One region of the Lysinibacillus sp. C5.1 genome, then DNA from elsewhere that is predicted to be linked to it. Evidence: riboswitches for the same ligand, from Rfam matches in the RefSeq annotation. Region 1 holds a riboswitch; the other holds the start of a gene.

What was found. Region 1 has a riboswitch for cobalamin ahead of I5435_RS13735 ((2Fe-2S) ferredoxin domain-containing protein). Riboswitches for the same ligand answer to the same signal wherever they lie in the genome.
Region 2: another riboswitch for cobalamin. It lies ahead of I5435_RS10795 (hypothetical protein); the one in region 1 lies ahead of I5435_RS13735 ((2Fe-2S) ferredoxin domain-containing protein).

Annotation. Positions count from the first base shown of each region.
Region 1 covers NZ_CP066226.1:2,809,265-2,825,654, forward strand. The annotation lists gene I5435_RS13670 (nitroreductase family protein) at 1-424, opposite strand, end outside; gene cobA (uroporphyrinogen-III C-methyltransferase) at 477-1,244, opposite strand; gene I5435_RS13680 (precorrin-2 dehydrogenase/sirohydrochlorin ferrochelatase family protein) at 1,241-1,879, opposite strand; gene I5435_RS13685 (cobyrinic acid a,c-diamide synthase CobB) at 1,872-3,239, opposite strand; gene I5435_RS13690 (cobalt-precorrin 5A hydrolase) at 3,251-4,372, opposite strand; gene cobM (precorrin-4 C(11)-methyltransferase) at 4,365-5,150, opposite strand; gene cobI (precorrin-2 C(20)-methyltransferase) at 5,150-5,857, opposite strand; gene cbiE (precorrin-6y C5,15-methyltransferase (decarboxylating) subunit CbiE) at 5,850-7,070, opposite strand; gene I5435_RS13710 (cobalt-precorrin-5B (C(1))-methyltransferase) at 7,027-8,160, opposite strand; gene I5435_RS13715 (precorrin-8X methylmutase) at 8,160-8,819, opposite strand; gene cobK (precorrin-6A reductase) at 8,832-9,593, opposite strand; gene I5435_RS13725 (sirohydrochlorin chelatase) at 9,590-10,510, opposite strand; gene cobJ (precorrin-3B C(17)-methyltransferase) at 10,525-12,195, opposite strand; gene I5435_RS13735 ((2Fe-2S) ferredoxin domain-containing protein) at 12,199-12,570, opposite strand; cobalamin riboswitch at 12,707-12,886, opposite strand; cobalamin riboswitch at 13,143-13,326, shown strand; gene I5435_RS13740 (energy-coupling factor ABC transporter permease) at 13,470-14,216, shown strand; gene I5435_RS13745 (energy-coupling factor ABC transporter substrate-binding protein) at 14,218-14,490, shown strand; gene cbiQ (cobalt ECF transporter T component CbiQ) at 14,494-15,270, shown strand; gene I5435_RS13755 (energy-coupling factor ABC transporter ATP-binding protein) at 15,263-16,099, shown strand.
Region 2 covers NZ_CP066226.1:2,221,486-2,237,875, forward strand. The annotation lists gene I5435_RS10725 (GNAT family N-acetyltransferase) at 1-323, shown strand, start outside; gene ccsB (c-type cytochrome biogenesis protein CcsB) at 523-1,692, shown strand; gene I5435_RS10735 (cold-shock protein) at 1,767-1,967, opposite strand; gene I5435_RS10740 (response regulator transcription factor) at 2,354-2,980, opposite strand; gene I5435_RS10745 (sensor histidine kinase) at 2,977-5,172, opposite strand; gene I5435_RS10750 (hypothetical protein) at 5,387-6,310, shown strand; gene I5435_RS10755 (thymidylate synthase) at 6,410-7,423, shown strand; gene I5435_RS10760 (hypothetical protein) at 7,600-7,794, shown strand; gene I5435_RS10765 (hypothetical protein) at 7,832-8,368, opposite strand; gene I5435_RS10770 (hypothetical protein) at 8,549-8,755, shown strand; gene I5435_RS10775 (Rrf2 family transcriptional regulator) at 8,866-9,276, shown strand; gene I5435_RS10780 (NAD(P)-dependent oxidoreductase) at 9,351-9,980, shown strand; gene aspA (aspartate ammonia-lyase) at 10,133-11,551, shown strand; gene I5435_RS10790 (methyl-accepting chemotaxis protein) at 11,993-13,237, shown strand; cobalamin riboswitch at 13,385-13,572, shown strand; gene I5435_RS10795 (hypothetical protein) at 13,845-14,618, shown strand; gene I5435_RS10800 (GTP-binding protein) at 14,704-16,390, opposite strand, start outside.

The sequences.
Region 1 (16,390 bases):
CATGAACAAGCCCAACACCTCGTGTCCGCCACACAAATCCTAGCCCTAGCTCCTCTGCGGCTAACCACATAGACATAATGGCACTACAAACAGCGAAAATATTATCTGCTGTAGCATCTTCATCATTCTCCACCACATCAGCAGTCACTACAATGGCAACAGGCGTCGTTTGCACAACTTTTAATGAACTCTCTACTAAATGAGGCTTCGTTGGAAAACGTTCTTGCAAATAAGTACTTGCCATTTTCTCATAGCGCTTCATAGCATCATTTTGTAAAACATAAAAATGCCACGGCTCACGCATGCGGTCGTTCGGTGCATAGGTTGCTGCTTGTAAAATTTGTTCAATTTTTTCCTTTTCTACTGGCTGTGTTGTATAGTTGCGAATGGCACGACGATTTTTTAACGCTTCGATTACTGTCATGATGATGTCCTCCTTTAAGTAGGTCTTTTTAGTCAACTGCTCTGTTGTCTGACTAGCTAAAAGCGAGCCCTTGCTCTTCAAACCATTGTATTTTTTCACGTACGTTGACTACATCTCCAACGACAATCATAGAAGGATTATGATATCCCTCCCGTTCAATAATGCTAGCAATATTGTGAAGTGGCCCAGTTATCGTGCGCTGTTGTTCGGTAGTACCCCATTCAATAACCGCCACAGGTGTAGTTGCTGGACGTCCATTTTCGATAAGCTTTTTTGAAATATAGGCAATGTTTCCAACACTCATATAAAAAGCGACTGTATCAATTCCAGTTGCGAGTGCTGGCCAATTTAAAAAATCTTGCCCCTTTTGCTCGCGCCCATGACCTGTCACAAGTGCAAAGCTTGTGGCAAAATCTCTATGGGTCACAGGAATACCTGCATAAGCAGGAGCTGCAATGCCAGCCGTAATACCTGGTACTACTTCATAGGCTATACCATTATTTTTTAATATTTCTGCTTCTTCAGCACCACGGCCGAAAACAAAAGGATCGCCACCCTTTAAACGTGTTACGACTTTGCCCTCTTGAGCTTTCTCAACAAGCAATGTATTAATTTCATCTTGAATAAGGTGGTGCTTACCAGGCAATTTACCACAGTACACAAGGTCAGCATCTTTTTTCGCAAATTCTAATAATTTTGGATTCACTAGACGATCGTACGCAATGACATCGGCCTTTTGAATACATTCCAGCCCATATACTGTAATGAGCTTAGGATCTCCTGGGCCAGCTCCTACTAAATATACAATTCCCTCTTTCATCGCGTTTCTCCCGTCAATAGTTGTTGTAAAAATGCCTCTCGTCGATCAATTTCTCCATTACGTGTCCATTCTAATAAGTTTGGCTCAAGAAGTGCTTGTAACGCTGCACGTCTTTGCTCACCTTTTTCAAAATTGGCTGCAACCATTAGTCGAGCTTGCTGTAAAAAACAAACATAATCTTCATAAATAGCATCAAATTGCTCAGCTAAATCTTGTTTTATTTTTCGTGCAAGAGCTGGGCTTGCTCCAGATGTAGATACCGTCAGCACTAAAGGACCGCGACGAACAGTTGCTGGTGTAATAAAATCACTTTCACCTTGCACATCTGCGCGATTTAAGAGCTGCCAATGTTGGGCTGCCTCTTGTACCGCATCGTTGACGTTGGTATTATTTGTCGCAGCGATAATAAGCGTTGCATCATCTAAATCACGTGGTTCAAATTCCTTCGCACGCCATGTAATTTCGCCTGATTTGACAAGGGGCACTAAAGTGTCATGTAAAGTCGGACTAACGACGACAATGTTTGCTTTCGCTGGTAGTAGGGAAGCAACCTTTTGAGTCGCTACATGCCCACCGCCAACAATGACAACTGTTTTAAATTCGATATTGAGATGGATAGGAAAATAATTAGTCATATGTTTTCACCTTCTTACAAGCAGTTAACCAGTTATCTACTAGCTTAGGGTTAGAAACAAAATGAAAATGCGTATACCCCGCTACTACATTGCCTGTTTGATAACCTTCTTGTTTTTTGCCAAAACGTCCTTGTGTTTCGTAAGCGGGCGTATCGTGTGTACCACTGTATGTGGAATAATGGAATTCATGGCCCTTTGCTTCTTCATTTTTTCCGATTAAAAAGTTAGACGCAGTGCCAAAAATTTCACGATAACCAAGTGCTGCAAGCTTTGTTTGCATCATTACTTCACCCGGAATAACACCTAGCATTTCATAGCGCTCACCTTGGCTGTTCGTAATCGCTTCTGTTAAATACATAAAACCTCCACATTCAGCTAATGTAGGACAACCTTTTGCAATTGCCTCACGAATGGAATGTTTTACGACCGTATTTTTTGCAAGTATATCGGCAAATTCCTCTGGGAACCCCCCACCAATATAAAGACCATCTGCTTCAGCAGGAACAGGTTCATTAGCAAGTGGTGAGAAAAATTGCAAAGTGGCTCCTTTTGCTCGTAATAATGCTAAATTTTCTTCGTAATAGAAGTTGAATGCCGCATCTTTTGCAACAGCAATACAAATATTTTTTGATGGCTGTGCCGCAAATAGCTGACCTGTCTCTTGTAGGACAGGTGCCTTTGTTAAAGCTAACAATAAATCCAAATCAATCGTCTCTGCCATTAAAGCACCTAGCTTGTCAAAAAATGTATCAAGCTCACCTCGTTCAATAGCTGGAATAAGCCCTAAATGACGACTTGGAATGTCAATGCCTGTTTCTCGCTTTAAATAGCCGATAACAGGAATACCACATTCTTGCTCAATCGCAGCTTTGGCAATTTCATAGTGACCGACACTACCTACTTGATTGGCAATAACGCCAACAATAGTAGGCTTGTCAGATAGAAGTTGAAAGCCCTTGACTACAGCAGCTACACTGCGAGCCATACTTGCGCAATTGACGATTAAAATCACAGGGCTTTCTGTAACGACACTGATTTCTGCTGCCGAACCTTCATCCGTTAATGGACTTTTACCATCGTAAAAGCCCATCACCCCTTCAATAATTGAGACGTCTGCATCTTTGCTTGCACGTGCAACAATATCTCGGACTGCATCATGCGAAAACATCCAGCTATCAATATTCCGTGATACTCGTCCTGTTACCGCTGTATGATAACTAGGGTCAATATAATCTGGACCACATTTAAACCCTTGCACGACATTGCCTTTTTCTTGCAATGCTTTCATCAGTCCTATCGTGAATGTTGTCTTACCAACGCCACTACCTGTCCCTGCAAGTACAAAGCGATTTGTTTGCATAAGCCCCCTCCTTAAAATACTAATCTTGCTACTGAAATCGTAGCATTGCCTGATTTTTTCTTAGTTAATACGAGCGATTCCACCTGTGCATAACGCATCGCAGCTGGTTCACTTACGCCATAAGCCCCTGTATATTTAAAGACCGTTTCAGAGGGTGATGGGAAATTTATTTCATTTAATTGTGCTGGCGTATATGTTACGAACTCCCAATCATACTTTTTCGTTAGTTCAATAAAGCACGTTTCATCTTTCTTCAAATCAATTGTACACAATGCTTTGACACTTTTTTTCGATAGCTTTAATTCAGCTAGTGTTTCATCAATCAGCTGTTCAATTTCCTCAACAGACGTCCCACGGTTACAACCCATACCAAGGACAACTGATTTCGGTCGATAAATAACACCATTTTCCAACAGCACTTCTTCCTCTTGTTCAATGAGTCGATCGGTAATCAATAGCGTAGCATGCGGTTGCGCTAAAATTGCCGCTTGTGTTGAAGGATAAATTTTTATTTGTTCCGGCATTGGCGTATCACGCATCCACCAATCACGTTCACCCGTTTCCTGTACAATCGCCACATGTTCTTCATTAACGACTGAGGCACTAACTGGTGTTAATTTATCAGCACTGTCCCATACCCAGCCAAAACGTGCCCCAAATAAATCAACGGGAATTGTTTTTTGAACGTCAGAAGCTGTTGTGATAATAGGATTTGCTCCTAGTGCCGCTGCCACTTCATGTGTTAGCTCATTGGCGCCACCTAAATGGCCCGATAACACACTAATGACATTCTCGCCTCTATCATCAATCACTACAACACCTGGGTCAGTCTTCTTATCTTGTAAAATAGGTGCAATCATGCGCACAACCGCACCAAGTGAAATAATTAATATTAAGCCTTTATACTGTTTAAAAAGTGTTGGCAGTAATAAACGAACCGTTCCAGTAAAAAGCTGAATATGCTTTTCATCTTCGTCGCCCTGTTCAAACTTACTCATATAATATAAATCGCTTGCTGCAAAAGTCTGCTGTAGTTTGCGTCCGATTTGCACACCATGCTTGGTAATGGCAACCACTGCATAGGGATTGCGCTGCTCCACTTCAGGTAGCATACCTTCTTGTAATTCAATCACTTGTCTTCACACCTTTGCGGAAGCCATGTGTAAAGGTCGCATCATATAATTTCGAACGGTACTCATCCTTATCATGAATATCCGGGTCTAATGCCCATCCTGCTAAAATCATGGCATGCTTGCGAATACCATTGACACGCATTGCCTCATCTAGCTCAACTAATGTCGTACGGACAATTTTTTGATCTGGCCATGTGGCACGTTGAATAACCGCAACCGGTGTATGATCAGCCCATCCAGCACTTTGCAATTCTTTGACGATTTTTTTTGTTAGCGTGGCACTTAAGAACAGCGCAATCGTACAATGATGGCTAGCAAGATCTCGTAGCTTTTCAAACTCTGGTACAGGAGTACGTCCTTCTGCACGTGTTAAAATAAGCGTTTGTGTTAAATCAGGAATCGTTAACTCGGCACCAATCGCTGCGGCTGAAGCAAATACCGAACTAACCCCCGGAATCACTTCGTAGCCAATTCCTTCCTTCTTTAATAATGCAACTTGCTCCATAATGGCACCATACATCGCTGGATCACCTGTATGCATACGCGCGACTACTTTCCCTGCATTGACACGCTCAACCATGACGGCAACCATTTCTTCTAAATGCATGCCCGCTGTTCGAATTACTTCCGCATCTGGCTTTGCTTTTGCGATCAGGTCTTCATTTACTAATGAATCTGTATACATCACAACGTCCGCTGTTTGTAGCATATGTAAACCCTTGACAGTAATTAAATCTGGGTCCCCTGGGCCTGCACCGACAATATATATTTTTTTCATTATTTACGCACCACCATTAACGTTAAGTATTCTAAATCAACACCGTCTAGTTCACGTACATCCCAAATAATTTCCTCATCAGATGTTACCTTTGTGACAACGGAAGCTTTATCAAGTAAATCTAAATCACGCAGTACTTCTAGCATTAAATCAATTACTTTTGCTACTTTTATAAATACGACAGCATCATGGCTTTCTATCGCTTCACGCATCGCTTCATAATTATCATGGGCTGGTATAATGGCAACTCGATCATCTCCATCAGCAAGGGCAATGCCTAAACGAGACGCAGAACCGTTGAATGAAGAAATGCCCGGTACAGTGCGAATTTCTACATCTGGATGCATGTCCTGCATAAGCTTCATCATATGGATAAACGTACTATATAGCAGAGGGTCCCCTTCTGTCACAAACGCTACGTCCTTCCCTTCTTGCAATTTACCATAGACCAGTTCAACAGACTTCGTCCATTCACGCTCTAAGACGGCTTCATCTTTTGTCATGGGGAAAACGAGACCTAGCATATCTTTTTCCTCTGGGTTGATATAAACATCTACAATACGATGCGCGTAACTTTTGCTACCTTTTAACTTTTTAGGGTACGCAATAACAGGCGACTCCTGAATAACGCGGAATGCCTTTACTGTAATTAATTCTGGATCGCCAGGACCAACGCCTAAGCCATATAAAATGCCAAGATTACTCATGATTTTCTTCCTTTCGATATGCCGAAATAATATAAATTGGGTTTAATGGGACAAAGCGCGTCATATCTAAAATTGGTTTACTACGCGCAAGTTGTGCCTGTAAAATTTCCACTGCAAAGCCACATGTCTTAAACGCCTCGACTGCTTTATATAAATTTTCAATAGTTGCCGCATTTAAGACAATGCGACCATTTGGCTTTAAACGGGTACAACACAACTGTAATAGCTCGACCATTTCCCCACCTGTACCGCCGATAAAAATGGCATCTGGATCTGGGAATTGTTCTAGTCCAGCAGGCGCTTTACTATGAATAGCTGTTATATCAACACGGAATTTTTGTTGATTTTGCAGACAGTTTTCTAAATCAGGTGCATTTTTTTCCACAGCGAAAACTTGTCCTTCTGGTGCAAGTTTTCCTGCTTCAATGGCCATGGAACCTGTGCACGTACCTACATCCCAAATCGTACTGTCCTTTTGAAGTTGCATTGCTTGCAAACTTAATACACGGATTTCCTTTTTCGTAATAAGTCCTTTGTCCGGCTTACGTTGGGAAAACGCTTCATCATCAATGCCAAGTGCATAGCGCTTTGGAGCTGATGTTTGCTGTAAAATCACGACATTTAGCGGGGAAAACTTTGCTTCTTCTAATTCATCAAGAGAGTACCAGCCATATTTTTCATCAGCACCTTGTAAATTTTCTGCAACAAAAGCACGGTATTCCGTCATGCCAAAATGCTTTAAATAACGTGCAAGCACATTTGGATTATTATCAGCATCAGTCAGCAATGCCACTTTCTTTTTACCATCAATACGTTGTGCCAGACCTTTTATTGGGCGCCCATGAATACTTGTTACATAGGCATCCTGCCAGCTCTCACCCATTTTTGAAAAGGCAAGCTGTACGGAACTCATATATGGATACACGTCAATCGTAAGCTTTTTTGCTAAATAGCCACCGATACCGTAAAAAAGTGGATCCCCCGACGCTAAAATAACGGTCTTTCTCGTTTCTTGAGATAGTCTTTCAACGAGCGATGAAAGACCACCCTTAATGACGATTTTTTCGCCTGCAAAGCTTGGGAAAAAATCAAGGACACGCTCACCACCTACGAGCACTTCACAGTCTGTAATCCACTGTCTATACTGAGGAAGTAAACTTTCCTGCCCGTTATCCCCGATCCCAATCAATTTCATCGATTGATGCAATGTCATCAGCCCTTCCTAATAATTGTCCCTGCATCGAATAAATCGATGTGGAGAGCGTCAAGCCACCTCTAATATGGTGTAATGATGAATAACAACACGCTTCACATAAATGATGAAAGAATGCATCATAACCTTTATCTGCCATTATTTCACCAACTTGAGAGGCGGTATTCGCTGCTCTAACTTGTTCAACGGTCTCTTCATCTGCCCCAATATCTGTAGCTAACTGTGCTAAAAAATTAAAATCAATCGCAGCACTTTTGGAGTGCACCATCATCACCCCTTGCGCTACCTTTGAAAATTTCCCCATCATGCCAACGAGCGATACGCGCTTAATGCCAAGCCGTTTACAATGCTTTAACGTAAAGCCGACAAAATCACCCATTTCAATAAATGCTTCCTCAGGTAATGCAGGATACTCAGCCATGCCAAACTTTTCGCTACGTCCACCTGTTGTCACGACAACATGGTCACAGCCAGCAGCTCTTGCAACACTAATAGCTTGGACAATGCTTGCCATATAAGCGGAACTCGAAAAAGGCACGACGGTTCCCCTTGTGCCTAAAATGGAAATGCCACCAAGTATGCCGAGCCGTCCATTTAATGTTTTTTTCGCTATTTCCTCACCATCTGGTACAGAAATCACAACATTAACGCCGCGTGTAATTTGAAAATCATCTAGCACATCTTGCACGGTACTATGTATCATCTTACGTGGTACAGGATTGATGGCGGCTTCTCCAACAGCAACGGGCAAGCCGGGCTTTGTTACTCGCCCGACCCCAATACCCCCATCTAAATGAATCCCTGGTGTATCAGCCCAACTTACCGTACCAATAATGAGGGCTTTATGTGTTGCATCTGGGTCATCACCAGCATCCTTTATTGTTTCGCAACTTACTTCGTTATGACCGAACGTACATTTTTCTATCGTAAACGTTGCATCTCGCCCTATTGGCAGATGAATCGTACTCGTTTCTTGTTCTTCATTCGTAATAAGTGCTAGCAAGGCGGCCTTCGTAACGGCTGTTGCACAGGCTCCTGTTGTATAACCGTGACGCATGTCTTTAGGATCCTTTTTTGGCTTCCGCTCCATTATTTTTTCGCCTGTTCGTCCGCTAATAATGAAATGGCATTTAATGCAGCAACCGTCACTGTACTACCGCCTTTACGCCCAACATTTGTAATATATGGAATACCTTCTATTTTCAATAACTCTTCTTTCGACTCCGCTGCTGAAACAAAGCCTACTGGCATACCAATAATTAAATCTGGCTTTGCTAAACCTTCTTTGATTAGTCGAATTAATTCTAGTAAAGCAGTTGGGGCATTCCCAATCGCATAAATACCACCTTCGTGTAATTTTGACGCTTTTTGCATCGAGATAATAGCGCGTGTTGTATTTTGTTTTTTCGCTTCAATCGACACATCTTCATCTGCGATATAGCAGTGTAAATCTCCGCCATGTTTTTGGAAACGTTTTTTACCTGAACCACTTTCTATCATTTGCACATCTGCAATAACATGACGTCCTGCAAGAATTGACTTAATCCCTGCTTCAATCGCTCCTGGTGTAATAATTACACTACGTCCTAATTCAAAGTCTGCCGAAGCATGGATTATGCGGCGGACAACTTTCCACTCATCCTCTGAAAAATCATGTTCGCCCATTTCCTCTGCAATAATTGAGAAACTATAATCATAAATTTTATCTGGGTCTACTGTTAATGGTTTAAAATCTGTTTTGAAGTCCATTTAAATTGCCTCCTAAAGTATGTTTTGCACAGCCTGAAGTACGTCCTCAAATGAGGAATATTGCTGGCCGTATTGGATATTTGGTCGTGCTATTAAAATCGTTTCGATACCACATGCTAGAGCGGCTTCTAGTTTTTCATCTACTGAGCCCACTTTGCCACTTTCTTTTGTAATCATTAAAGTGACATCATATTGGCGGAATAATGCTTCGTTTAACTCTTTTGAAAATGGTCCTTGAATAGCTACAATATCTCGTTGTGCCACACCAAGCGCTTCACATTTTTCCATATTATCAAGGCGAGGCAGCATACGTGCAATGACACGAGTATGTTCTAACCCTTGCAAGACCTTTGTAAATGTAGCAAGTGTTTTACTACCTGTTGTCAGCATAATGACGCCTCGTTTTGTCGCAGCTAATTGTGCTGCTTCCTCATAATCTTTAACGACTGTAATCAGTGGATGTTCGTAATGCTCATTTGCGCGTTCATAGCGGATATATGGAACACCTGCACTTTTTGCCGCTGCCATGGCATTTTTAGAAGCTTCCTCTGCAAATGGGTGCGATGCATCAACGACTAAACGATCCCCTCGTTCAGTAATAAGTGCAGCCATCTCCTCTGCCGTCAATCGACCGACTAAATGAGGCAGTCCAACTTGTGCCAGACTTGTAGCAGCTGAATCCGTGACAACGGTAGCTGTAACAGCATAGCCTGCTGACTGCAATGCAAGTGCAAGATTTCTTGCATCGCTTGTCCCTGCTAACATGAAAATCATTTCACTAGCTCCTCTTCATGATGGTGGTCATGATCGTGGTGGTGATCGTGATCGTGGTCATGATGATGATGGTGATGACCATGGTCGTGGTCATGGTCGTGATGATGCTCCACGAATGCCGATGCATTAATACGGTACTGACATGTATCACAGTTCATTTTTACGTCTCCTGCAATGGCCTCTTCCATACGATCTAGCAACACCGTTTTTAATTTTGGATGGTAGCCAAAGTAATCCGCCAATTGGATGTCTAAATCAGCATATGTGGCTGCATAGCTCTTTTGCATCCCCTCCATACGCTCCATTAAGATGCCTGTAAATAAGAAATACGGCAACATAATAATCTTTTTCGCCCCAAGACGATAACAGCGTTCGATTCCTTCGTCCACTGAGGGATTCGTTACGCCCATAAATGCACACTCCACTGTTAGGACATCTAACTGTTCCCAAAGCAAACGACCAATTTTATAAAAATCACTGTTTGCATCCGCATCACTTCCACCGCGGCCGATAAATAAAATCGCAGTATCTTCTTGTTTTTCTTTAATATTCAAGCCTGTTCCTGATAAACGTTCTGTTAAAATATTTAACACTTCTTCATGCACACCAAGTGGTCGCCCATATGTAAAAGTTACATCCGGATATTTTAAACGAGCTGCATCAATCGCTGCAGGGATATGAATTTTTGAATGGCCTGCTTGCAATAAAATAATGGGCACTGCATACACCTCTGTAGCGCCACGCTTTACACATGCATCAATACCTGCTGGGATATTAGGTGCTTCAAATTCTAAAAAGCAAGTTTCAACGATATAACTGTCGTCAATTGAAGGAGTCAATTGTTGAATAAACGTGCGTACCTCATCATTTCCTGCTGCTAAACGGCTCCCATGGCCAATAAATAAAATTGCTTTCATTTCTTTTCTCCTCACTAGTCGCCGCACGGTGCTGGCTCTACTTTTATTTTGGATGACATATCTTGATACGTAAAATGCAATATTTTTTTCACTCGTTTAAAATACTTAAACAAGCGTTCATTTGGATGTGCATTTGCCTTATATTCCTCGATAATCGCTGTAATAAGCGGAATAAGCTGTTCTGGCTCTAGCCCCTCTACGACCGGCTGTGCTGCGTGTGCTGTTCGACCTACTGGTTTCGCTCCGATAAAGACATCAAATTTACTTTTGCGATAAACAATACCGATATCATCAAACACAGCACGATAACACGCCATACCACAGCCATTAAAGCCAATATTTAATGTTTTCGGCAATGACAACCCACCAAGTTTTGCTTGAAGTTCTTCTGCATATGGGATGGAATCAGCCTTCTCCCCATAACAGAAATCACATGCCTTTAATGACAAGACATCCCCAATTGGTGAGAGTAAAAACCCTACTTCTTTCAACTTCTCTGTTATCGCTTGTGGTTCTGTCGTTGGGATTTTCAAGTGAATTTGATGGTCTGGCGTATACTCCATCGTGCCTTCATCTCCCACCACTTCAGCCAATGCCATCATCTGCTGTGGTGTAAAAAATTTATTTGCTACCCCAGGGCTAACAGCTAGTTCAAAAATTGACTCCATTTTTTGTTGAACTAGCTTTGGTGTGGCTTTTGTTGCAGTTGTCCCCTGCACCATTGCAAGTGCTGTTGCTGCCATTTCTAAAGACGATTTTGTCGGTGTTGATACAGGCGTAATGGCAATATTACTTTTCATCCGTCCTGCATTTGGATCTGCCGCAAAATCATGGCTTGCAGTACCTGTTTCTTGGTTCATTGCCCACGGTTCATTTTCTTCTCTTAAACGCTGATGAGGACGTAAAGGCTGTTGTTCTTCCCCGAGCGTATATTTACGTTGATAGCCTCGCGGTGTAATCATTTTATTATCATAGAAAAACGTCGAAGAGTTGCCGATAATAACCGTTGTTAACATGCCGATATCATGCTCAAGCATCTCTGCTAAAGTCGTCATCGTAATTTCCTGACGCTCTCGGTAGGCACTCTTGACAAGACCTACAGGCGTATCAGGCGAGCGATATTCAAGTAAAATTCGCTGGGCTTCTACAATTTGACGTGTACGGCGACCACTTTTTGGATTATATAAAGCGATGACAAAATCTGCCATAGCTGCTGCTTCCACACGCTTGGCGATTAAATTCCATGGCGTTAAATGGTCACTTAAACTAATGGTACAAGAGTCATGCATAATCGGTGCACCTAGTAAACTTGCACAGGAATTAATAGCTGAAATACCTGGTACGATTTCGACTTCAACACCTGTTGCTTCTGTCCAACCAAGCTCAATAAGCACTTCATAGACAAGCCCCGCCATCCCATATACACCCGAATCTCCACTTGAAATAACGGATACAATATTGCCAGCTTCCGCTTGACGTACTGCTTCTTGCGCTCGTGAAACTTCTTCTGTCATGCCCGTACTAACAATCGACTTTGCACTAACTAAATCTTGAATAAGCTCAACATACGTTTTATAGCCAATAATAAATTCACTTTGTTGCAGTGCCTCCACAGCACGAGTCGTAATATGGTTAAAATCACCAGGGCCAAAGCCCACAACAAAAATCTTTCCTTTTTGCGCCATTTTTTACCCCTCTTTCACCTTATCGATGCCTTTAATGGCTGTTGTTTGCGGTGTACGCTGTAATGTACCTTCTTTCAGTGTAAAAACATGTTCACTATGTAAAGAGTCATGGTTTAAATCTTGTACAAGTGTTCTTCCGTGTTCAACCGATGGCACACGATACCAATTTCCTTGTGGATAAGCGATGACAACACAGGCATCTTTGCATCTGCCATTACAGCGCGTTCTTGTCGTATGTATTTCCTTATCAAGTGCTAATTTCTCGATTTCATCTCGTATTGCTAGGGTAATTTCCTCTGCCTCTTTTTTCATGCAGCTACTGCCATTACAAATAAAAAGATGCGTTTTCATTCCCTCTAAGTTCCAAGTTGTCATTGCTTTTCTCCCCTCATTTACTTTTAGGAAAAAGAAAAAACCTTCACTCTATATCGAAGAGTAAAGGTTTTGTAGAAGCCAAAATAAAAACGAATATACACGTATCCGCTCTCGCTTCACTTCTCCCTCCGAAAAGTTTGCATGCCATCAATAAGCAGGTTTCCTGACTTAAGCTTCCTTTTACTCTCGCGCCTTCCCAAGTTTTCAGTGGCATTGCGATTTCATCAGCTATTACAGTAGCGGGGGCTGTATCGGATTTACACCGATTTCCCTATTATCTCGAACTTTTTCGAGCACTTATAGATGTATCTATATTAAATTGAAATGCTGTAAGTTTTTAAAATGAATTGAAAAACTGTCTCTATCATAGCCTATTTTTTTCATACTTTTCAACATTTCTTTTTCATTTATTAGATTTTTAATAAAATTTCAACAAGTATTTCATTGATAGCGACCGTTATTCTCTTGTATTTATCTGAATTTTCTAGAATGTCAAACAACGAAAAAATTTTTTTATAAAAAAAGGATAGCTTGCGAATGGAAAAACATGTTACACTGTGTCGTGAAATCTCACAATTTCATCTTTTTTCGGTGCGAAGTGTAGCCATTTCGCTTAAAAGGGAAGCCGGTTCAAGTCCGGCGCGGTCCCGCCACTGTACTAGGGAGTTTTATAGAGAATGTCACTGTCCAATGGACGGGAAGACCTATAAAACGTTGAACTAAAGCCAGGAGACCTGCCGAAAAAAACGTGATCGTTTCAACCTACGAGGATAGGTGTGCGGCTTAGCAGATGATGATTCTATTTGCTTTTTCAGCTATGCACTTTTCCTAAATTAGGAGAAGTGCTTTTTTTATTGCGCACGCTACATTCGAAAATTTTGATTTAAGGAGGAGAGATTTTGAAATTATCTTTTTGGAAACTTAGTTACTTCCTACTAGCATTTTTACTAGTACCAAAACAAGCATTTGCCATGCACATCATGGAAGGATTTTTACCGATTGAATGGGCGATATTTTGGTGGATTATTTCGATTCCATTTATTATTTTAGGGTTACGCTCAATTCGCAAAACAATTGATGAAAACCCTGAAACGAAAATGATATTAGGGCTATCAGGGGCATTTGCATTCGTCTTATCTGCATTAAAGATTCCATCTGTTACGGGCAGTTGCTCACACCCTACTGGTGTTGGACTTGGCACAGTCCTGTTTGGCCCATTAGCAATGAGTGTGATTGGGACAATCGTCTTATTATTCCAATCGTTACTATTAGCGCATGGTGGCATTACCACTCTTGGCGCAAATGCTTTTTCCATGGCGATTGTAGGACCAATGATTGCGTATGCTGTTTTTAAAGGTGCTCAAAAAATCGGTCTATCCTTTTCTCTCGCTGTCTTTTTTGCAGCAATGCTTGGGGATTTGGGTACATATGTTGTCACATCCGTTCAACTTGCACTTGCCTTCCCTTCAGAAGTGGGAGGCTTTATGGCTTCATTCACGAAATTCGCAGGGATTTTCGCGTTAACACAAATTCCTCTAGCGATTAGTGAAGGGATTTTAACTGTCATTGTGATGAATTTCTTAAAAAAATACAATGTAAGCGAATTAAAAGCTTTACGTGTTTTCTCTGCAAAGGAGGCACATTAACATGAAGAAAAATTTACTGTTATTAGCTATTGTGATATTTTTAGCAATCATCCCTCTATTCATCCAAAAAGGCGCTGAATTCGGCGGTGCTGATGGTGAAGCTGAAGCAGCCATTGGTGAAATAAACAAAGAATACGAACCATGGTTTGAAAGCTTATGGGAGCCACCAAGTGGTGAAATTGAAAGTCTATTATTCGTCTTACAAGCCGCTATTGGCGCTGGTTTTATTGGCTATTTCGTGGGCTATATGCGCGGTAAGCATAAAGAAGGTTAAACGATGTTACTCATTGATAAGTATGCTTATATGAATAAACTAGCGTCCGTTCATCCGTTAGAAAAAATGACGTTCTCCCTTGGGTTGTTGCTATTGTCGCTTATCATGAGAGATGAACAAATTTCACTCATTACATTTCTTGTAATGAGTGCTTTTATCATTTTAGGCGCAAAAATTCCTTTACAATATTATGCAAAACTCCTGCTTTTACCGAGTTTTTTCTTGCTCTCCAGTTTACTATCTATTTTGATTTCGATTGCACCTGCTGCTAGTATTTTGCCGGCGCATCTATGGACATTTTCGCTAAGCCAGTGGACCATTTTTATAGGAAATGACAGCTTGATAACAGCGCGGCACCTGTTTTTCACCGTTTTGGGCAGTATTAGTTGTTTATATTTTTTAATTTTAACGACTTCCGTACAATCCATTTGTTATGTCTTACGGCAATGGCGGTTGCCAGCTTTATTTGTGGAGTTGGTAGAGCTAACATACCGTTTTATTTTTATCTTTTTGAACAGCATGCAAAAAATTCATCTTGCACAACAAGCACGTCTTGGTTATCAATCACCCATGCAATGGCTTCGGTCGATTTCCATGCTTATTGCAGCACTGTTTGCCGAAATGTTCCAACGCAGTCGCGAACTAAATAATGCGATGCAGGCACGCGGTGGCGAAGCTGTCTATTGGCAGGAAAGTAGTAGCTACAACAAGAAAAACTGGTTAGGCATTGTTATTATTTTCGTATCCCTCATTATCTATGGAGGTATTTCTCATGACTGAGCTTTATTTTAATCTTCAACATTTATCTTATGCTTATGCAGACGGCACTCAAGCTTTAACAGATATTACTTTGCAAATACCAAAGGGAAAAAAAATTGCCCTGCTTGGTCACAATGGCGCAGGTAAATCTACGTTATTTCAGCATTTAAATGGTATTTTAAAACCGACAGCTGGCACTATTTCTTTTTGTAACGAAACGCTTAGCTATTCTAGAAATGCATTAGCAACATTACGACAACAAGTTGGCATCGTCTTCCAAGATGCGGACAATCAACTTTTTTCTGGTACCGTCAAGCAAGACATAGCTTTTGGGCCATTAAATCTTGGCTGGTCAAACGAAAAAATTGAAGAAAAAATCGCGTGGGCTGTTGCGCAAACAGAGGTTGAAGCATTACTTGATAAGCCTATTCACTTTTTAAGCGTCGGACAAAAGAAACGTGTTGCCATGGCTGGTGTGCTCGCAATGGAACCTTCCGTCTTACTATTAGATGAACCGACTGCTGGGCTAGATACTTATTATGCGGCACAATTTTTACAGTACTTAGCTAAATTAGAAGATGGGCAACGTACGTTTTTATTAGCGACACATGATATCGCTTTAGCCTATGAATGGGCGGATCAAATAATCGTGATGGAGGCAGGGAAAATCATTTATAATGGGGATCCAATCGACATGTTCTACCAAGAGGAATTGCTTGAAAAAGCCCACCTTGAACGACCATGGGTATTTGAAATGACGCTTGCCTTACAAACAAAAAAACTATTGGGCGACAATATAGCAATGCCTCGTTCCAAAAAGGATTTACACAAACTTATTGAACAACTTTAAGAACGTATCGAGCATAACGAGTACTAGATGCTAGTTGTCGCCATACACTCCTTCTTAAGGAACAAATCTAGTAGCCACCACCCTCATCTATGAATATCTACCAACCTTGCCATATCCCGTATGCAACGAACCGTGTTGTTGTCAAACACCCACCGTTACATACGGGACGATTAATATTCCTCCGTCTTTCACTCCGCAAAAGAACGATGAACAACTCATGCGAAAAAACCTATAAAACTTTCATTTATAAAACAATATACTAGTTATAACAAAAAAACTTGTAAAAAAATT
Region 2 (16,390 bases), 590 kb from region 1:
AGCATGCAATAGTAGAAAGACGATGCATGATTTACAAAATACAAAGTTGTATTGCAGGATTTTTAATTTTTACAACGGATTTCTTTGATTGTAGTTTTATTTCATTAGTTATAGTCAAACCGTCTGAACGTAGAAAAGGTGTTGCTACCGCACTATTAGTAGATTTTATTGAAAGAGCACCCACTGCCAAAATTTTCACGTCAACGAATCGTTCCAATACAAAGATGCAAAACATATTTAACGCTACAGGATTTAAAAGAAGTGGCTATATAGAAAACTTAGATGACGATGATCCAGAAATTATTTACTTTACATTAAAATAGCAATCTTCGTATTCTTATTCATGGACAGGAGGGGGGACTAGCGTAATTTGCTCCCTTTTTCTCTGTCATAATTTTGTAACATTATCTATTAATTAGGAAGGATGAGCTTCAAAAAGGGCACTTAATGTTTGGCATGACGTTCTATAATGGAGAAGCAATTTACAGCTTCTACAAAAAAAGGATGTTGGAGGTCGTTGTGTTGAGTACTGAAAATTTAATAAGCTTAAGTGGGTATTCGTTATTTTTTGCTTTTATCTTGCTGTTAATTGCGATTTTACCGTTAGGATTAGCAGTAAAATCTGCAAGGCGTTCGTTTAGGAGACTAGGTCTTATACTTACATATTCAGCTTTCATCTTGCAATTAGTGTATTTTATTTTAAGATGGATTGCAGTCGAGCATGCACCTGTTAGTAATATGTATGAGTTTATGACGTTTTTTGGCATTATGCTAACAGCTAGCTTTCTTATTATTCATTACTTATATAAACAAATTGTCGTAGGGTTATTTGTAATTCCAGTAGTACTAATTATTTTGGGCTATGGAAGTGTTTTTACAAATGAGGTGAGACCTCTTGTACCTTCGCTGCAAAGTAACTGGTTAACAATTCATGTTATGACAGTAGCGTTTTCAAGTGCTATTTTATCGATATCATTTGCAACTGGTATTATCTATTTACTGAAATCTTTGGATGTTCATAAAAGGACGGGTAGTACCGTTGCGTTAGAGTTTGTTATGTACTGTTTGATTGTGGTAATTGGATTTAGTGCTACAGCAACGGTATTTAGTGTAACGACGGAAGAAGTACACATTCAATTTGAAAATGCGCAAGGTATGAAGGAAAAGGCAGTCTATACGATGACACCACTTATTGTTAATGAAGGAGCGGTCACAGAAAGTGGAGAGACAATCGGCTGGTTGAAGATTACGCCATCAATTGATGCCAAAAAGTTAAATTCTATCGTATGGGCATTTATGGTAGGAACCATCTTGTATGGTGCCATCCGACTGCTCTTGAGAAAGCCACTCATCGTGCTATTAAAACCATTAACAAGCCGTGTACAACCAGCTTTAATGGACGAAATTTCATATCGGGCGGTAGTGATTGGCTTCCCATTGTTTGCTTTAGGCGGTTTATTATTTGCTATGATTTGGGCACAGATTGCATGGGGAAGGTATTGGGGGTGGGACCCAAAAGAAGTCTGGGCGCTCATTACGTTTTTATTTTATGCGGCATTTCTGCATCTTCGTCTGTCAAAAGGATGGGAAGGGGAGAAAACAGCCTGGCTATCTATTGTTGGCTTTGGCATCATTGTATTTAATCAAGTTTTCGTCAATTTAGTCATTGCTGGTCTGCATTCTTACGCATAAAAAATAAGGAAATGAAAAGAGACATCCGTAAAGGATGTCTCTTGGACTTTGAACTGTTAATTCTTGAACGAGAATTAAAGTTTTACAACGTTTGTAGCTTGAGGGCCACGGTTACCTTCTTCAACGCCGAATTCTACTTTTTGTCCTTCTTCAAGTGTTTTGAAACCTTCAGATTGGATAGCAGAGAAGTGTACGAATACATCGTTTCCACCTTCTACTTCGATGAAGCCAAAACCTTTTTCTGCGTTAAACCATTTTACTGTACCTTGAGTCATTTAAAAAACCTCCAAAAATAAATTCAACAATCATATTCCTTCAATCAGTATAAAATAATACCATAATCAGAAGCTCGCTAGAACACGTTACTATTGAATACGTGGTTTCATTGTTTACGATGAAGCAATTTAATTATTACTTTCATTATATAACAGATTCATACATTTATCCAGCAAATGCCGTTTTTTAGTAAGAAAAAATTACATAATATCATTTTTAACTATAATGATAATAAAAAATGCTAAAAAACAAAGGTATAAAGTGCTTGGTATACTAAAAAAACACTAAAAATCGTTTTATATTACCATTTATTTGATTTTCGATATAACTTTATAAACGACATGTAGAAGTTATTGGGAAAATCCGAGTGACTGTCACCGCTCAATTAGTCAATCCATGCTTTTTCTTTGGCAACAATGACTGCTTCAGCACGTGATTCCACATGTAATCTGACAAAAAGTTTTGATAAATAATTTTCCACTGTACGCTGAGTAACGCCTATTGCAGAGGCAATGGCTTTATTGGTACATCCTTGTGCAACCAGCTGCAAAATTTCCTGTTCTTTATGACTTAGTAATACTTCCTGCTTAGCATTGGAACGATTCGAGTGCTGTTGGACAAAGTCTAAAAAATCTGCTGATAATAAAATTTCCCCTCGCAAAGTGGCTTGGATTGTTTGAATTACCTGTTCTTTTGTAGCGAGCTTCGATAAAAGCCCATCTACTTTTTTTTCTACAAGAAGCTCGTAATAATCGGATAATTCGTAGCCTGTATAAAGAATAATTAGCGCTTCAGGCTGTTGTTTCTTAATCATTTCAGCTAGTTGAATGCCGTTTAACGGTTTCATATTAATATCAATTAAATAGAGCTGAAAGGGGTGTGATTCCATTCTAGCCAGTACATTGGCACTTTCTTGTTCTGTTTCAATATGGACATTTTCTAGATCTTGTAATAATGTTTTTGTTCCGTCTAAAACGACAGGATGATCATCTATTATCAATATTTCAATCATTTGTAGGGTTCCTCACATTCCTCTTGAATTTGAATATAAATATGCATGCCATCATTGGGTTTGGAGGTAATGGTCATATCTCCGTTAAAGGCTCGAACACGTTCTCGAATGCCGTTAATGCCCATAGAAGCGGAGGATTGCATTAAATCTTCAATATCACAGCCGATACCATTATCGTCGTATTGGAGAACAAAACCGTGGTTTATAGCAAGTAGTTTAAGTGAAACTTTAGATGCATCGGCATGTTTAATAGCGTTATTTAGCATTTCTTGAACTAGACGATAGACAACTAAATGTAAAGTTGGATCTTGGAACTGAACTCGATCGATTTGTGTATTTAATAGAAAGTTTGCACGTATTTTCACTTTTTGTACGAGTTTTTTTAATGCCATTTCTAAACCAAAAGTATCAAGTAAAGGAGGGCTCAGATTTTCGCAATACTCCCGTAAATCTTTCGAGGCATTTAACAGTTGTTCCCGAATATCTAATACTTTCTTTTCCTCAATAATCGGAGAGCTAGCGATAACATCTAATTCTCTCGCTAAATGTAATTGCTCCTGTAAAATAGTGTCATGTAATTCCTGTGCTAAAATACTCTTTTCTTTCTCAATAATATTCCATAATAATTTATCAAGCCAAGGAAGTTGGGTGTTATGGGTGTCTTTCATGTGCTGAATATCTCGTACTAAATCTTCAATTAGTTTTAAATTATCAATAAACATAGAGACGTATAATGCTAGTAACTCCAACCATAGAAGTTCTTCTTTTTGTAAAGTGTGTCTAATTCGTATAAGAATCTTTTCATCTACTGTATCATGGATCAGAAGTTGTGTCAGTTGGCTCTCTACTTGAATTTCACCACGAGAAAATGGGACATCTTCCATGATTGTTTCAAGCGTAAATGCAGTTGTCCCGAGTTTTTCGGTAATTTCATATTTGAGACTTGAAAGTAATTCCTGTTGGCTTTTAGCTTTACTAATACGTTTAACGGCTGCATATAAATTATGGACATAATCACCAGATGATGAAAATATAATTTTTCGATGTTTAAAGTCAAGTTGCTCTTTGACATAAAAACTGGCTATAAAACCAATAAAAATAATAAGAAAGACAATAATCATCAATTCAATTGAAAGATAGTCCAAAAATAGGATGGCTAATAAAGACGATAAAATAAATGAACTGAAAAAAGCGAGTGATGAATAATAGCGAAAACGAGATAATTGGTATTCAATATCAAATAAGCGTTCGTTCACTTGAATAAAAATAAAGGAAAAAGGTATAAACAAAATAAATAAAACACTAATTTCAGGTCGTATTATCGCGTTATACCCTAAAATTTCGGGTACAACAAACAACAATAGAAATGGCAAAAATGGGACGATACAAGAAATAGCGATTAAGCGTATTTTAGCTAATCGGGTTTGTAAATAGCTCGTTAATAATATATAGATTGCATAGAGTACCAATACCGCAAATAGACTGAGCGTTACAATCGGGGTAATAACCCTAAATTGTGGAAATAGCATTTCAATGATAAAGCAACATACAATAACAAACGGGAGCAAATAGAGCCACTTTACATCTATATACTTCCATTTTATGTGTAAAAAACGATAATATTGTTGTAGGAAATGAATGATAAGCACTAAGCACAAAACTAAACAAATACCGTTTACAATCATGCCAATGATGTTTCCTCTACTTGAAGCCCCTACACTTGTATAAGCTAAAGAGCAGGTTAATAAAAATAGCATTAGTAATTTCGTAATTAAAGTATGGTTATTTCGCTTCCATAAATAGATGGCAACACTTAAACAAAGGATGAAATAAAACATCGGAAAAACAATATGTAAATATAACTCTTCAGGTAAATCCCTATGTTTAATTTGGACTGTTTGAACAGTACCATCTGGTTTTAGTAGTGTTAGCTCTTTCGCCGTTGTAATATAAATATCTGCTTGAGAAGTGCCAAAACCTTTAGCGGGCTTTTGATCGATTGATAGGATCATATCACCTTGCTCAATCTTTTTTTGTTGAGCCCATTCTGAGTAATAAGGATGAATAATAACAGGTAGTGTATTCGATGTATCGACTAAAATATTAATATAAGGACCACGAATGGCAACAACCAGAACATAAATGCCAAGAAGTAAATATGTTAAAAAAATACTAAAAGTTAATTTGCTCATAAAAGACGCTCTTTAAATATTATAATCATAGTATAGTGCTCCGTTTCATCATGAAGTATCTACTATATTATCCATAATTTTTAATTTTTTTGGAATACCGAAATAAAGTGTTTCGGAAAACCACTAACATTTTTTCGGAATAACGAAATAGTCTTTTCGGTATAAGCTGTGATAATGTGAATCTAGCCTAAGTGACGGAAAGGGGGAGCACTGTGTGAAATGGAGTGTGCTGTCACTCATCCTAATTTTCCTAGTCGCCATAGTGGCGTATCCCAAAACGACATTTGCTCAAACTTTTAATAAAGATGCAATAGAAGTAGATATTTGTATCATTGGAAGCGACAATCATTTTGTCTATAAGATTCCAAAACAGTTACATAATGATACGCCTTATTTTGAAATGCAAAATGATATCGAAGCTTCCTTAGCTAGCCATTGGAAAGTGCAAGGGGGTCATGTTGAAACAAATCATTCGAATGTAGCGTATACTTTTTTTATCGAGGATTTATTTCAAGAAAAACAAGATGGTCATTTGAAGTTATCTATACCATATCGCACTTTAGTAGGCATGTTTCGTGAAGATGAAGCAATTCAATTGCGCATTATGGCGAGTAAATTAATGAATTGGCAAGTAAACGCAAAAGAATGGGCGTCACTAGGATTTGTTCAGCCACTGACTTTTTTGAGTGAAAGTGAATATGTCTACAATGGGGCTGTTAACGAATTGTTGCAACAACGAGTTGCCCATTTTGATGGGGCGATCGCTAAGCGTCAAATGTTGTTACGCAGTGTTATGTATTTTAGTTTTATTATTGTTCAAATTTTTGCGTGTTTACTATTATCCAGACGTTTGAAAAAACGAATCATTCAGCACCCTGAAGAAATGCATCAATTTAGAAAACTAAATTATATGTACCAAATCATTCCTTTATTTATTGTTATTGTGCAGATTATATATTTAGTGATGTCTGGTCTGCTAACAGCATTTGGCCTTTACTTTAGTCCTGGCATTGATTTGTTGTTTATTATTGGGCCAATTCTTTTTACAATTATATTGTTGCCGATGTTTTTTGTTCCGACAGAAAATGAAATTGCAAAAGAATTACAACATAATAAAATGGATTCACACTTAGAATAGTATCCCTGTTTGTAATTAATACAATAAAATGCGATGTAGCTGTTGGAAAGTAGTTTGTTTTTGTAATTCGACGTTCACTCCTCAATATAAGATGGTATAATGGTCAACAGCATATTTGAAGGAGCTGGTGACAAATTGACGCATCCAGAGACTGCGTATTTAAATTTACTACAACATATATTAGAAAATGGGATAAAAAAAGAGGACCGTACGGGGACAGGTACGTATAGCATCTTTGGCCATCAAATGCGTTATGACTTAAGTCAAGGCTTTCCGCTTTTAACAACTAAACGCGTACCATTTAAACTTGTAGCTAGTGAGCTTCTTTGGTTTATTAAAGGAGATACAAATATCCGCTACTTATTACAACATAATAATCATATATGGGATGAGTGGGCGTTTAAAAAATGGATTGAATCCGATGAATATAATGGACCTGATATGACGGATTTTGGTCGTCGATGCTTAACGGACGAAGCGTTTAATATTGTTTACCAAGCTGAGCTGGCATCATTTTGCGACCGTATTTTAACGGATGATGATTTTGCAAGAAAGTACGGCGATCTTGGGAATGTCTATGGCAAGCAATGGCGCAATTGGACAACGTCAAACGGGGAAAGTCTTGATCAACTACAAGATGTTATTCTTCAAATTAAGCATAATCCAGACTCACGTCGTATTATTGTCAATGCATGGAACCCTGAAGATGTCATTAATGCAGGGGCAAAAGGAAGCAAAGCGGCTTTACCACCTTGCCATGTTATGTTTCAATTTTATGTGGCAGAGGGCAAATTAAGCTGCCAATTAATGCAACGTAGTCTAGATACATTGCTTGGCTGTCCATTCAATATTGCCTCTTATGCATTATTAACACATTTAATTGCGCATGAATGTGGGCTTGAAGTCGGCGAATTTATTCATAGTATTGGCGATGCACATATTTATGCAAATCATGTGGAGCAAGTAAAAGAACAGCTTTCACGTGAGCCGCGGGAACTACCAACCTTGAAAATAAATCCGAATAAAACGTCGATTTTTGACATAGAACTTGAGGATCTATCCATCGAGGGCTATAATCCACATCCAGCAATTAAAGCACCGATTGCGGTTTAGTCAAAAGTAAGCAGCAGCCATTTTGGTGGCTGCTTTTTTGATGGCATGGACTAGGTCCAAATAATCTATTTTGATAAATAGGCAAGTTGGTGGATGTTTCGATAGGGGGCGTTCTATTATAGTATTTATGGTATTATAAGGTATATTTTCTAATAAAAGCTTTAGGGGTGGCTAGGTTGAGAGAAAGAATAGTGCTACAAACGACAACAAAAGCAAAGATTCTTCGATTGCACGAAAATGGGGAGTCCTCGTTCCCAAAAAATCAGCAGCCTCAACAGGATAGTCCAGCTATTACCACTACATTAACACAAGAACAATTAGTAAAAATGATGCAAATTATTGAGGAAATCCGTGTGAATGGTACTAAATAAAAATGTAAGCGCCTTCGATAAATAAAGACAACGCTAATTACCTTAACTCTTGTCCGGTTGTATCATAAAAAGTAAATATGGCAGGAAACGTATCTTCTGCATCAGGAGGTAGTTTAAATGTTTTCATAAATGGCGCAGAAGTATCAACTTCGACTTCTTTTTCAAAATTCATCAAGTTTGTCAATTGTATTTTGGCAACATTGCTGTCTAATTCGTGTACATATAGTGTGCCATAGTTGCCTTTATTGGTTTTATATTGTCGATAGGTTTCTGAGGGATCTGTTGCTAAATAAATAAATTTAAGTTTGCCATTCCACCCTTTATTAAAACGGGCATGACCATACTGACTATCGTTTATTTTCAGCTGGACTAACCACATATTTGTTTCTTCTATTCGTTCAAAATGCATGATTTGTATGCTACTGTCGATAAATTCTTCTAAAAATTCTTTCACTGTTGTTTCGGATGATTTTAGATGATAGTCGTTATAATAAGCATTTCCGTAAATGAAAAGTCCTAATAATAGTAATGGTGAAAATGAGCATATTACAATTAATATTAATTTGATTTTCATGCTAAATATCCTCCTGTCAATAAAAGTTTTCACATTTAATCTTTATTCAATTATATCGATTTTTACTTTTACTCGTCTATCGATTATATTTTGATGATGATTTCTAACTTGTGTAGTAAGAAATCATCACTATAAATTCAAGCGCCTTCTAAGCTATAATGGCGAAGGAGGTGTTTTTAGATGAACGTAATTTTTATAGAAACAATGACAGGGACAGAGCTTTTACAGATGGTATCACATGATGTGGCTGGCATACTAGCTGCGGCTCAAGGAGAAAGTGTAACGTTCCCCGTTGGTCATTATAAATATGAATTTCACAATCTAGATTTCTATGAAGAAAATGGTCAAATCCAACAAGAGCTCGTTATTTATATGACAAAAATTTAAATTCGATAGCGGGTGTATTTTTGTGAATAATGAACAGGTTAAGATATGAGCATATGACTTGCGATTATCTCAACCTGTAACTATAATAGTTACAACAGGTGGTGATTCGTATGGTCAATAGTCGATTTTCAGTCGCTATCCATATACTTTCGCTCATTGCTACAACATCTGATAAAAGTCAGCTTACATCTGATTATATTGCAGGTAGTGTCAATACGAATCCCGTAGTCGTACGACGAATGATTGGGAAATTGAAAAAAGCAGGCTTGTTAACTTCTCAGTCAGGACTTGCCGGTTATGGCCTTGTTATTGAACCAAAGGATTTGTCATTGTTGAGCATTTACCGTGCGATTGATGGTCCAGAGCAACTATTTGCAATACATGATGAACCGAATCCTGCATGTGCTGTCGGCCGAAAAATACAGCATACGTTGGAAACCGTTTATATAGATGTTTGGCATGCAATGGAAAAACAGTTACAAGCACAAACATTACAAGATGTGCTAGATCAACTTCGTTAAACGTAACGAGGTCGGTCTTACTGTATTCAACCTGTAACTAAAACAGTTACAACTAATTATAGGAGGAATTTATAATGAAAATAGGCGTTATTGGAGCAACAGGAAAAGCAGGGCAAAAAATAGTGGAGGAAGCATTACAACGTGGTCATAACGTTACAGCCATTGTTCGTTCAGCTTCTAAAGTAAAAGAGAACATTACAGTGATGGAGAAAGATGTATTGGATTTAACACAAGAAGATGTAAAGGGTTTTGATGTTGTTGTGAATGCGTTTGGTGCACCACTTGGACAAGAAACATTACATGTTGCTGTAGGTCGTCATTTAATCGCTATCTTTAACGGCATTGCCACAAAACTATTCGTAGTGGGGGGAGCAGGCAGCCTATTTGTAGACCCAGAAAAAAAGATTCGTGTTATGGAGACGCCTGATTTTCCGGAAATGTTTTTGGCAACTGCAAAAAATCAATGTGAAAACTTGCAAGACTTGCAAGCATCAAATATTTCGTGGACATTTTTAAGTCCTTCTGCCCTATTTGATCCAGAGGGGCCACGTTCAGGTAGCTATACAACAGGAATAGATCATTTGTTAGTGAATGCTTCAGGTGAAAGTTATATCAGCTATAGTGATTATGCGATTGCTGTGTTAGATGAAATTGAAAATCCACATTATTTAAATAGACGTTTTACTGTTTCTTCAACTAAATAATCCTACTGCCGAGCGTATGAAATATGCTCGGTTTCTCGCTATTTCTCGTCGTTTACGAAAAAAACTTTCATTTTACTGATAAATGACTGTTTACAAGACGGCATTTATTAGCTACTATCAGTGTGAGTATTAGTTCAAAGGAGACGACAATAATGTCCACACAACGTATAGAAAAAGATTTTTTAGGTGAAAGAGTATTACCAGCAGATGCTTATTACGGGATTCAAACGCTTCGTGCAACAGAAAACTTCCCAATTACAGGCTATAAAATTCACCCAGCCCTAATTAAAGCAATGGGTATTGTAAAAAAAGCAGCAGCATTAGGTAATATGGAAGTACACCTATTATCAAAAGAAATTGGAGAGGCTATTGTCGAGGCTGCACAAGAAGTCATCGATGGTAAATGGGATGCTGAATTTCTAGTAGACCCAATCCAAGGTGGTGCAGGCACTTCTATTAATATGAATGCGAATGAAGTTATTGCGAACCGTGCTCTTGAAATTTTGGGTAAAGCAAAAGGGGACTATCAAACGATTAGCCCGAACAGTCATGTTAATATGTCACAATCAACAAACGATGCCTTCCCTACAGCGATTCATATTGCTGTATTAAATTTAATCGATGAGCTTCTGGTGACGATGGAAAATATGCAAGCCGTATTCCATCAAAAAGCAGAGCAATTTGCACATGTTATTAAAATGGGACGTACGCACTTACAAGATGCTGTACCAATTCGCTTAGGACAAGAGTTTGAGGCTTATTGTCGCGTAATTAACCGTGATATTGTTCGTATCCGTCAAACACGTCCAAACTTATATGATGTCAATATGGGGGCAACAGCTGTCGGTACTGGGCTTAACGCTTTCCCAGACTATATTAAATCTGTAGACCAACATCTAGCTGAAATTTCTGGCTTACCATTAAAAGGTGCTACACATTTGGTAGACGCTACGCAAAATACAGACGCTTATACGGAAGTGTCAGGGGCACTAAAAATTTGTATGATTAATATGTCTAAAATTGCGAATGACCTTCGTTTAATGGCATCTGGTCCTCGTGCAGGTTTAGGAGAAATTATTTTACCAGCACGTCAACCTGGTTCATCTATTATGCCTGGTAAAGTAAATCCTGTAATGCCAGAAGTGCTAAACCAAGTTGCATTCCAAGTAATTGGGAATGACCATACAATTTCTTTAGCATCTGAAGCGGGTCAATTAGAATTAAACGTAATGGAACCAGTGCTTGTATTCAACTTAATTCAATCAATTAGCATAATGAATAACGTTTTCCGTGCATTTACAGAAAACTGTTTAAAAGATATCGAAGCAAATGAAGAACGTATGAAGGAATATGTAGAGAAAAGTGTGGGTGTCTTAACAGCAGTCAATCCACATATCGGTTATGAAGTAGCTGCTCGTCTTGCACGTGAAGCAATTCTTACAGGTCGTTCAATTCGTGAACTTTGTATTGAAGCAGGTGTCTTAACGAAAGAGCAATTGGATTTAATTTTAGATCCATATGAAATGACACATCCAGGTATCGCTGGTTCTAGTATGATGAAATTAAAATAATTTCTAAAGAGGCTGGGACAAAAGAGAAAAGGTGTTAGATTGATGGCAGTCAATCTAACACCTTTTTGTTGCGACGATGTTGTTCGCTTCGGCGGTGCTTTGCGCGGGCACACACGTAAGTCCAACCCTCGCTAACGCGCGGAATGCCCGCGTCTTACACTGTGTGCGTTCTGAGCAGGAGTCACCGCCTCCGCTACTAACAACTAGTGAACTCTTCTAATTTTTTATTTATTGCAAAAGCAAGAATAGCTAAGTTCTCCATGTAGAAAAATTTATGAACACCTTTCCTCTGTTCCTTAAATTATTTTAGTTTTGTCCTAACCTTTATCTTTTTTTAGTATACCAATATACATATAAAAGATGGGCGTATTTCTATCAATCTTAGGATAAATAAACTATAATAATGGTATTATAGTAATATTATAGTTAGGGGATTTTGGTATGACTTTACGAAAAAAAAGTATTTTTGGGTTTTCATTATTAAATTTAATAATGATTGTAGTATTAATTATAGATCTTGCTAATTTAACAGCATTAGCATGGCTATCTACAATATTAACGATTATTGGTATCTCCATTACTTTATCCTATATCTTCTATGTTAAATATAAAGTGATTCAACCTATTAACCAATTATCTAATGCTGCGAAAGCAATTTCAGTAGGTAACTTTGACTCTGATGTCATTACTGTACAAGACAATAGTGAGATTTCAGAATTAGCAAAAGCTTTTATAGAGATGAAAGAGCAATTGCGTACGATGACACTAACAATTGCCAACAGTTCGACAGATTTATCTGCCAGTATCGAAGAGTTGTCTGCAAGTACAAATGAAATTACAATGGCTGTGGAAGAAGTTGACCATCAAATGGAAAAAACGTCAAATGGCCTTAAACAAGCCGCACAATCGGCAAACAATAGTGCTGTTGCAATGCAGGAAACAGTAGATGGCATTGAGCGTATTTCGATTGCCACACAGGATGTTTTCAACCACGCGAAAGAAGCGAATGATATCGCAGGTAATGGTGCAGAAATTTTGCATGTTGCGAAAAACCAGATGGAGTTTATTTCATCGTCAACAGATAAAACGAGTACCTTAATAAAACACTTATCAAATAAAATGACAGATATTAAAAAAATGACAGAAATGATTACAACGATTACAGATCAAACGAATTTACTTGCTCTAAATGCTGCGATTGAAGCGGCACGTGCTGGAGAACATGGGAAAGGTTTTGCGGTCGTTGCGGAAGAAGTTCGTCATTTAGCAGAGCAATCCAAGCATTCTGCTATTCAAATTGTGGACCTTGTAGTAGGTATTGAAAATGATACGAAACAAGTTTCTGTGGCTGTGGAAGAAGACTTGAAAAATGTTCAACAGGGGGTCTATGTCATTGATGAAGCAACAAAATCTTTTGGCAATATTTCGCAGCACGTGAGCCAAATGACTGACCAACTCGAAGGCATTTCGACAACTGTAAATTACTTGTCAAATCGTGCAAATGAGGTAGCTAATCTCGTGTCAACAATTGCAGGGGGTATGGATCAATTGTCCAGCTATACAGAAGCTGTGCTACAGTCAATGGATGAGCAAACGGCTTCCATGCAAGCAGTCAATCAAGTTTCACAGGAATTAACGATACAGGCTGATGATTTACAAAAGATTACAAATCAAATTCATGTATAAATTAACAACGGATAGTTATTTAGGTGATAGATAGTCATTTTAGCAAGTGCACATACATTTAGGCTGCTGTTTGACTTTAAAATACGACTACTTTACAATATAATGTAATAGTTTAGTAGGAATTTTCCAATAAATTCCTTAACAACTGAATAGCGTGTAGTAAGAGGTGTAAATTGCATGCAATTTACTTAAAAGGGAAGTCGGTGAAAATCCGACGCTGTCCCGCAACTGTGAATGTGAGCGTCTTTTCAAATTATGACCACTGTCAAACGACGGGAAGGTGAAAAGAAGCGATGACCATAAGTCAGGAGACCTGCCTGTTACGAGTACACACCATAAACCTACGAGGAATAGGAGGTGGCATGTTGACAAAACAGAATAATCTGTTCGTCACAGTACGTCAAACAACCAACACCAAAGGATGTAAAGGGATACGGCATCAAGCCAAATCGCTTCCATTGGTGCACTGTTTGATGTTATCGGATGAATGATATTTTTTAAGTACGATAGCCATAATCACGGATTTCCTCTACATTTGTAGGAAATCCGTATTTTTTATGTAATCGATACCTTTGTTTTGAAAATATGTACGAGAAGAGGTGCAAGTATGACAAAAATTCAGGTATGTTCAACACGAGAAAAGAAAAATGTTGATATGAAGATTTGTAAGCAACCGCGCATGGAAGTTGCCAAGCAACGAAAAACGAGAATGGTCATTGAGGCGCTAGTTGATCAGTTTTTAGCCACAGGGCTTATTCCGCACGATCGATTGTTTGACTGCATTTTTTATAATAAAGACATTATTTGGATTCAAAATGATGTCTATGAAGGATACCTATTTGCAAAAGCAAGTGTGGCTGATGAATTGAAAACAAAAAAGAATGGTTTTATGATGTATATGCCGACCAATCCGATTGTTTATGAAGTAAATGAAGAGGCCTATCATTTAATTACACGCATCGATTCAATTCGAGCTAAACCCAATTTGGATCGCCTGAATGTAGAGCCCAAACCTATTTTAAGTGCTGCAAGAGTCAATGATTTACTATGTTCGATGGTAATGCGTTTTTATCAAACGTATTTGCAAGACTTATCGTTATCAATTCAGGAAAATCAAGATTATAGTAAAATACAACATTTAATAGACTATGTAGAGGGTGAATATGCTCAGTTTTTACAAAGTGTAAAAGAATTAAATGATTATCATTTAAATTGGCATCCGCGTGGCAATGGTCATCAATTGTTGCTGCAACGCATTGAGCAATTACAGATTTTAAAAAGTAAACCTGGGTCGGTTCTTGTGGATTTCTCAAATCATCATGGGTATGTGATTGTGGAGTCAGCGAATTCTTTGAAAAGGAAAACGAAAAAAGCGTTGTAAATTTTTATATCTGTATCGATATGCATACTATGCAATATTCGATTTTTTTCTGAAAGGCATCGAGAAATTTCGATGCCTTTTTATTTTATAGACAATGCATGGCTGCTTTTGCCTCATACCATGGAACTGCATAGCCTTTTCCTTTTGCACAAAAAATACTTGACGACGTATAGTCAGGATCAGCCTGTTTATTATAATTAATTTGTTCGATTATTGCCTCGCTATTATGACATATATCATAGCCATCGAATTGTAAAGATAAAGAGCCTTTGCCGTTTGTGTAAGTAGCAAAAGTAGTACTATAGTGCATAAATGTTGCAACTGGTACACGTCCTGTTAAAATGACTTGCTCCTCTGACAAGATCGGTGAGTCAAAAGTACCGTCTGCTTGTTGGATATCGTTCATCATTCTGCCGATAAAATCATTGGATGCTTTCATTTTGAAGCGGTAATAGGGCTCAAGTAAGATATTTTCGGCTTGTTCTAGCCCTTGTCTTAATGCACGGAAAGTAGCTTCCCGAAAATCTCCTCCTTCGGTATGCTTGATATGAGCTCGTCCTGTCAACAGTGTAAAGCGAATATCAGTAACAGGAGAACCAGTTAATAAACCGTGATGCTCGCGTTCAAATAAATGTTTTTCGATAAGGCGTTGGTGACCTACTGATAAATCATCAGCATGACAGGCATTAACAAACGTATTCCCAGTTCCGCGGATGTTCGGCTCCATGAATAAGTGTACCTCGGCATAATGCTTGAGCGGTTCGAAATGTCCGTAGCCTGTTACAGTCGTTGCAATAGTTTCCATATACAAAATTTGAGGTTTATCAAAGGTAATAACAAGTGAAAAACGATTTTTTAATACTTCAGCAAGTACTTCAAGTTGTATGACACCCATAATATGTACATGAATTTCTTGGAATTTTTCTTGCCAAACGACGCGTAACGATGGCTCCTCGGCTTCCAGTAAACGAAAAATCTGTAAAATTTCCTTTATATGCTGTTGCCCTTCATACAGTACTTTTGCTTGTAATGTAGGCACAAGTTCATAAGGTTTTGGGAGTAGTGTACTTCCTAAAATGTCTCCTATCTTCGCCAGGCTAAGCCCTTTCACTGCAAAAATGTCTCCTGCTTGTACGGCTTGGGTTGTCTGAAAACGACGCCCATTATACAGCCTAATTTCAGTTATTTTTTCGGTAACATCGCCAAATGCAAAGTCATCACGAGTATGCAATGTTCCTTGTAAAGCTTTTATAAAAGTTAAGCGTTGTGTGCCATCATGGCGAATTTTAAATACTTCCCCTTGAAAGGGTGCTTGATGGTCGAAGTGTGTCTCTGTCAGGAGAGGAAGCTGTGATACAAATTCCTTGATCCCAATATCTTTTAAAGCAGCACCAACAAAGCAGGGAAATGCTCGCTCTTCGTTAATCATCTTTTGTAATTGTGACAGGCACGTTGAGGCATCGAGTGTATCTGTTAAAAAGGCCTCGAGTAGTTGTTCATCGCGCTCGGCTAGCCACTCTGCAATATAGCTTTGTATAAAATCTTTGCGTAATGGGGAATCGATTAATAGGATGTTGTCGGAACAGTCTTTTTGTAATTGGTTCATCACCGCATTGATATCTGCCCCTTCGCGGTCGATTTTATTTATAAAGAAAAAGGTTGGTATATGGTATTGACGGAGCAATTGCCAAACCGTTTCTGTATGACCTTGTACACCCTCTACTGCACTGACAATAATGATGGCATAATCCATTACACGTATAGCACGCTCC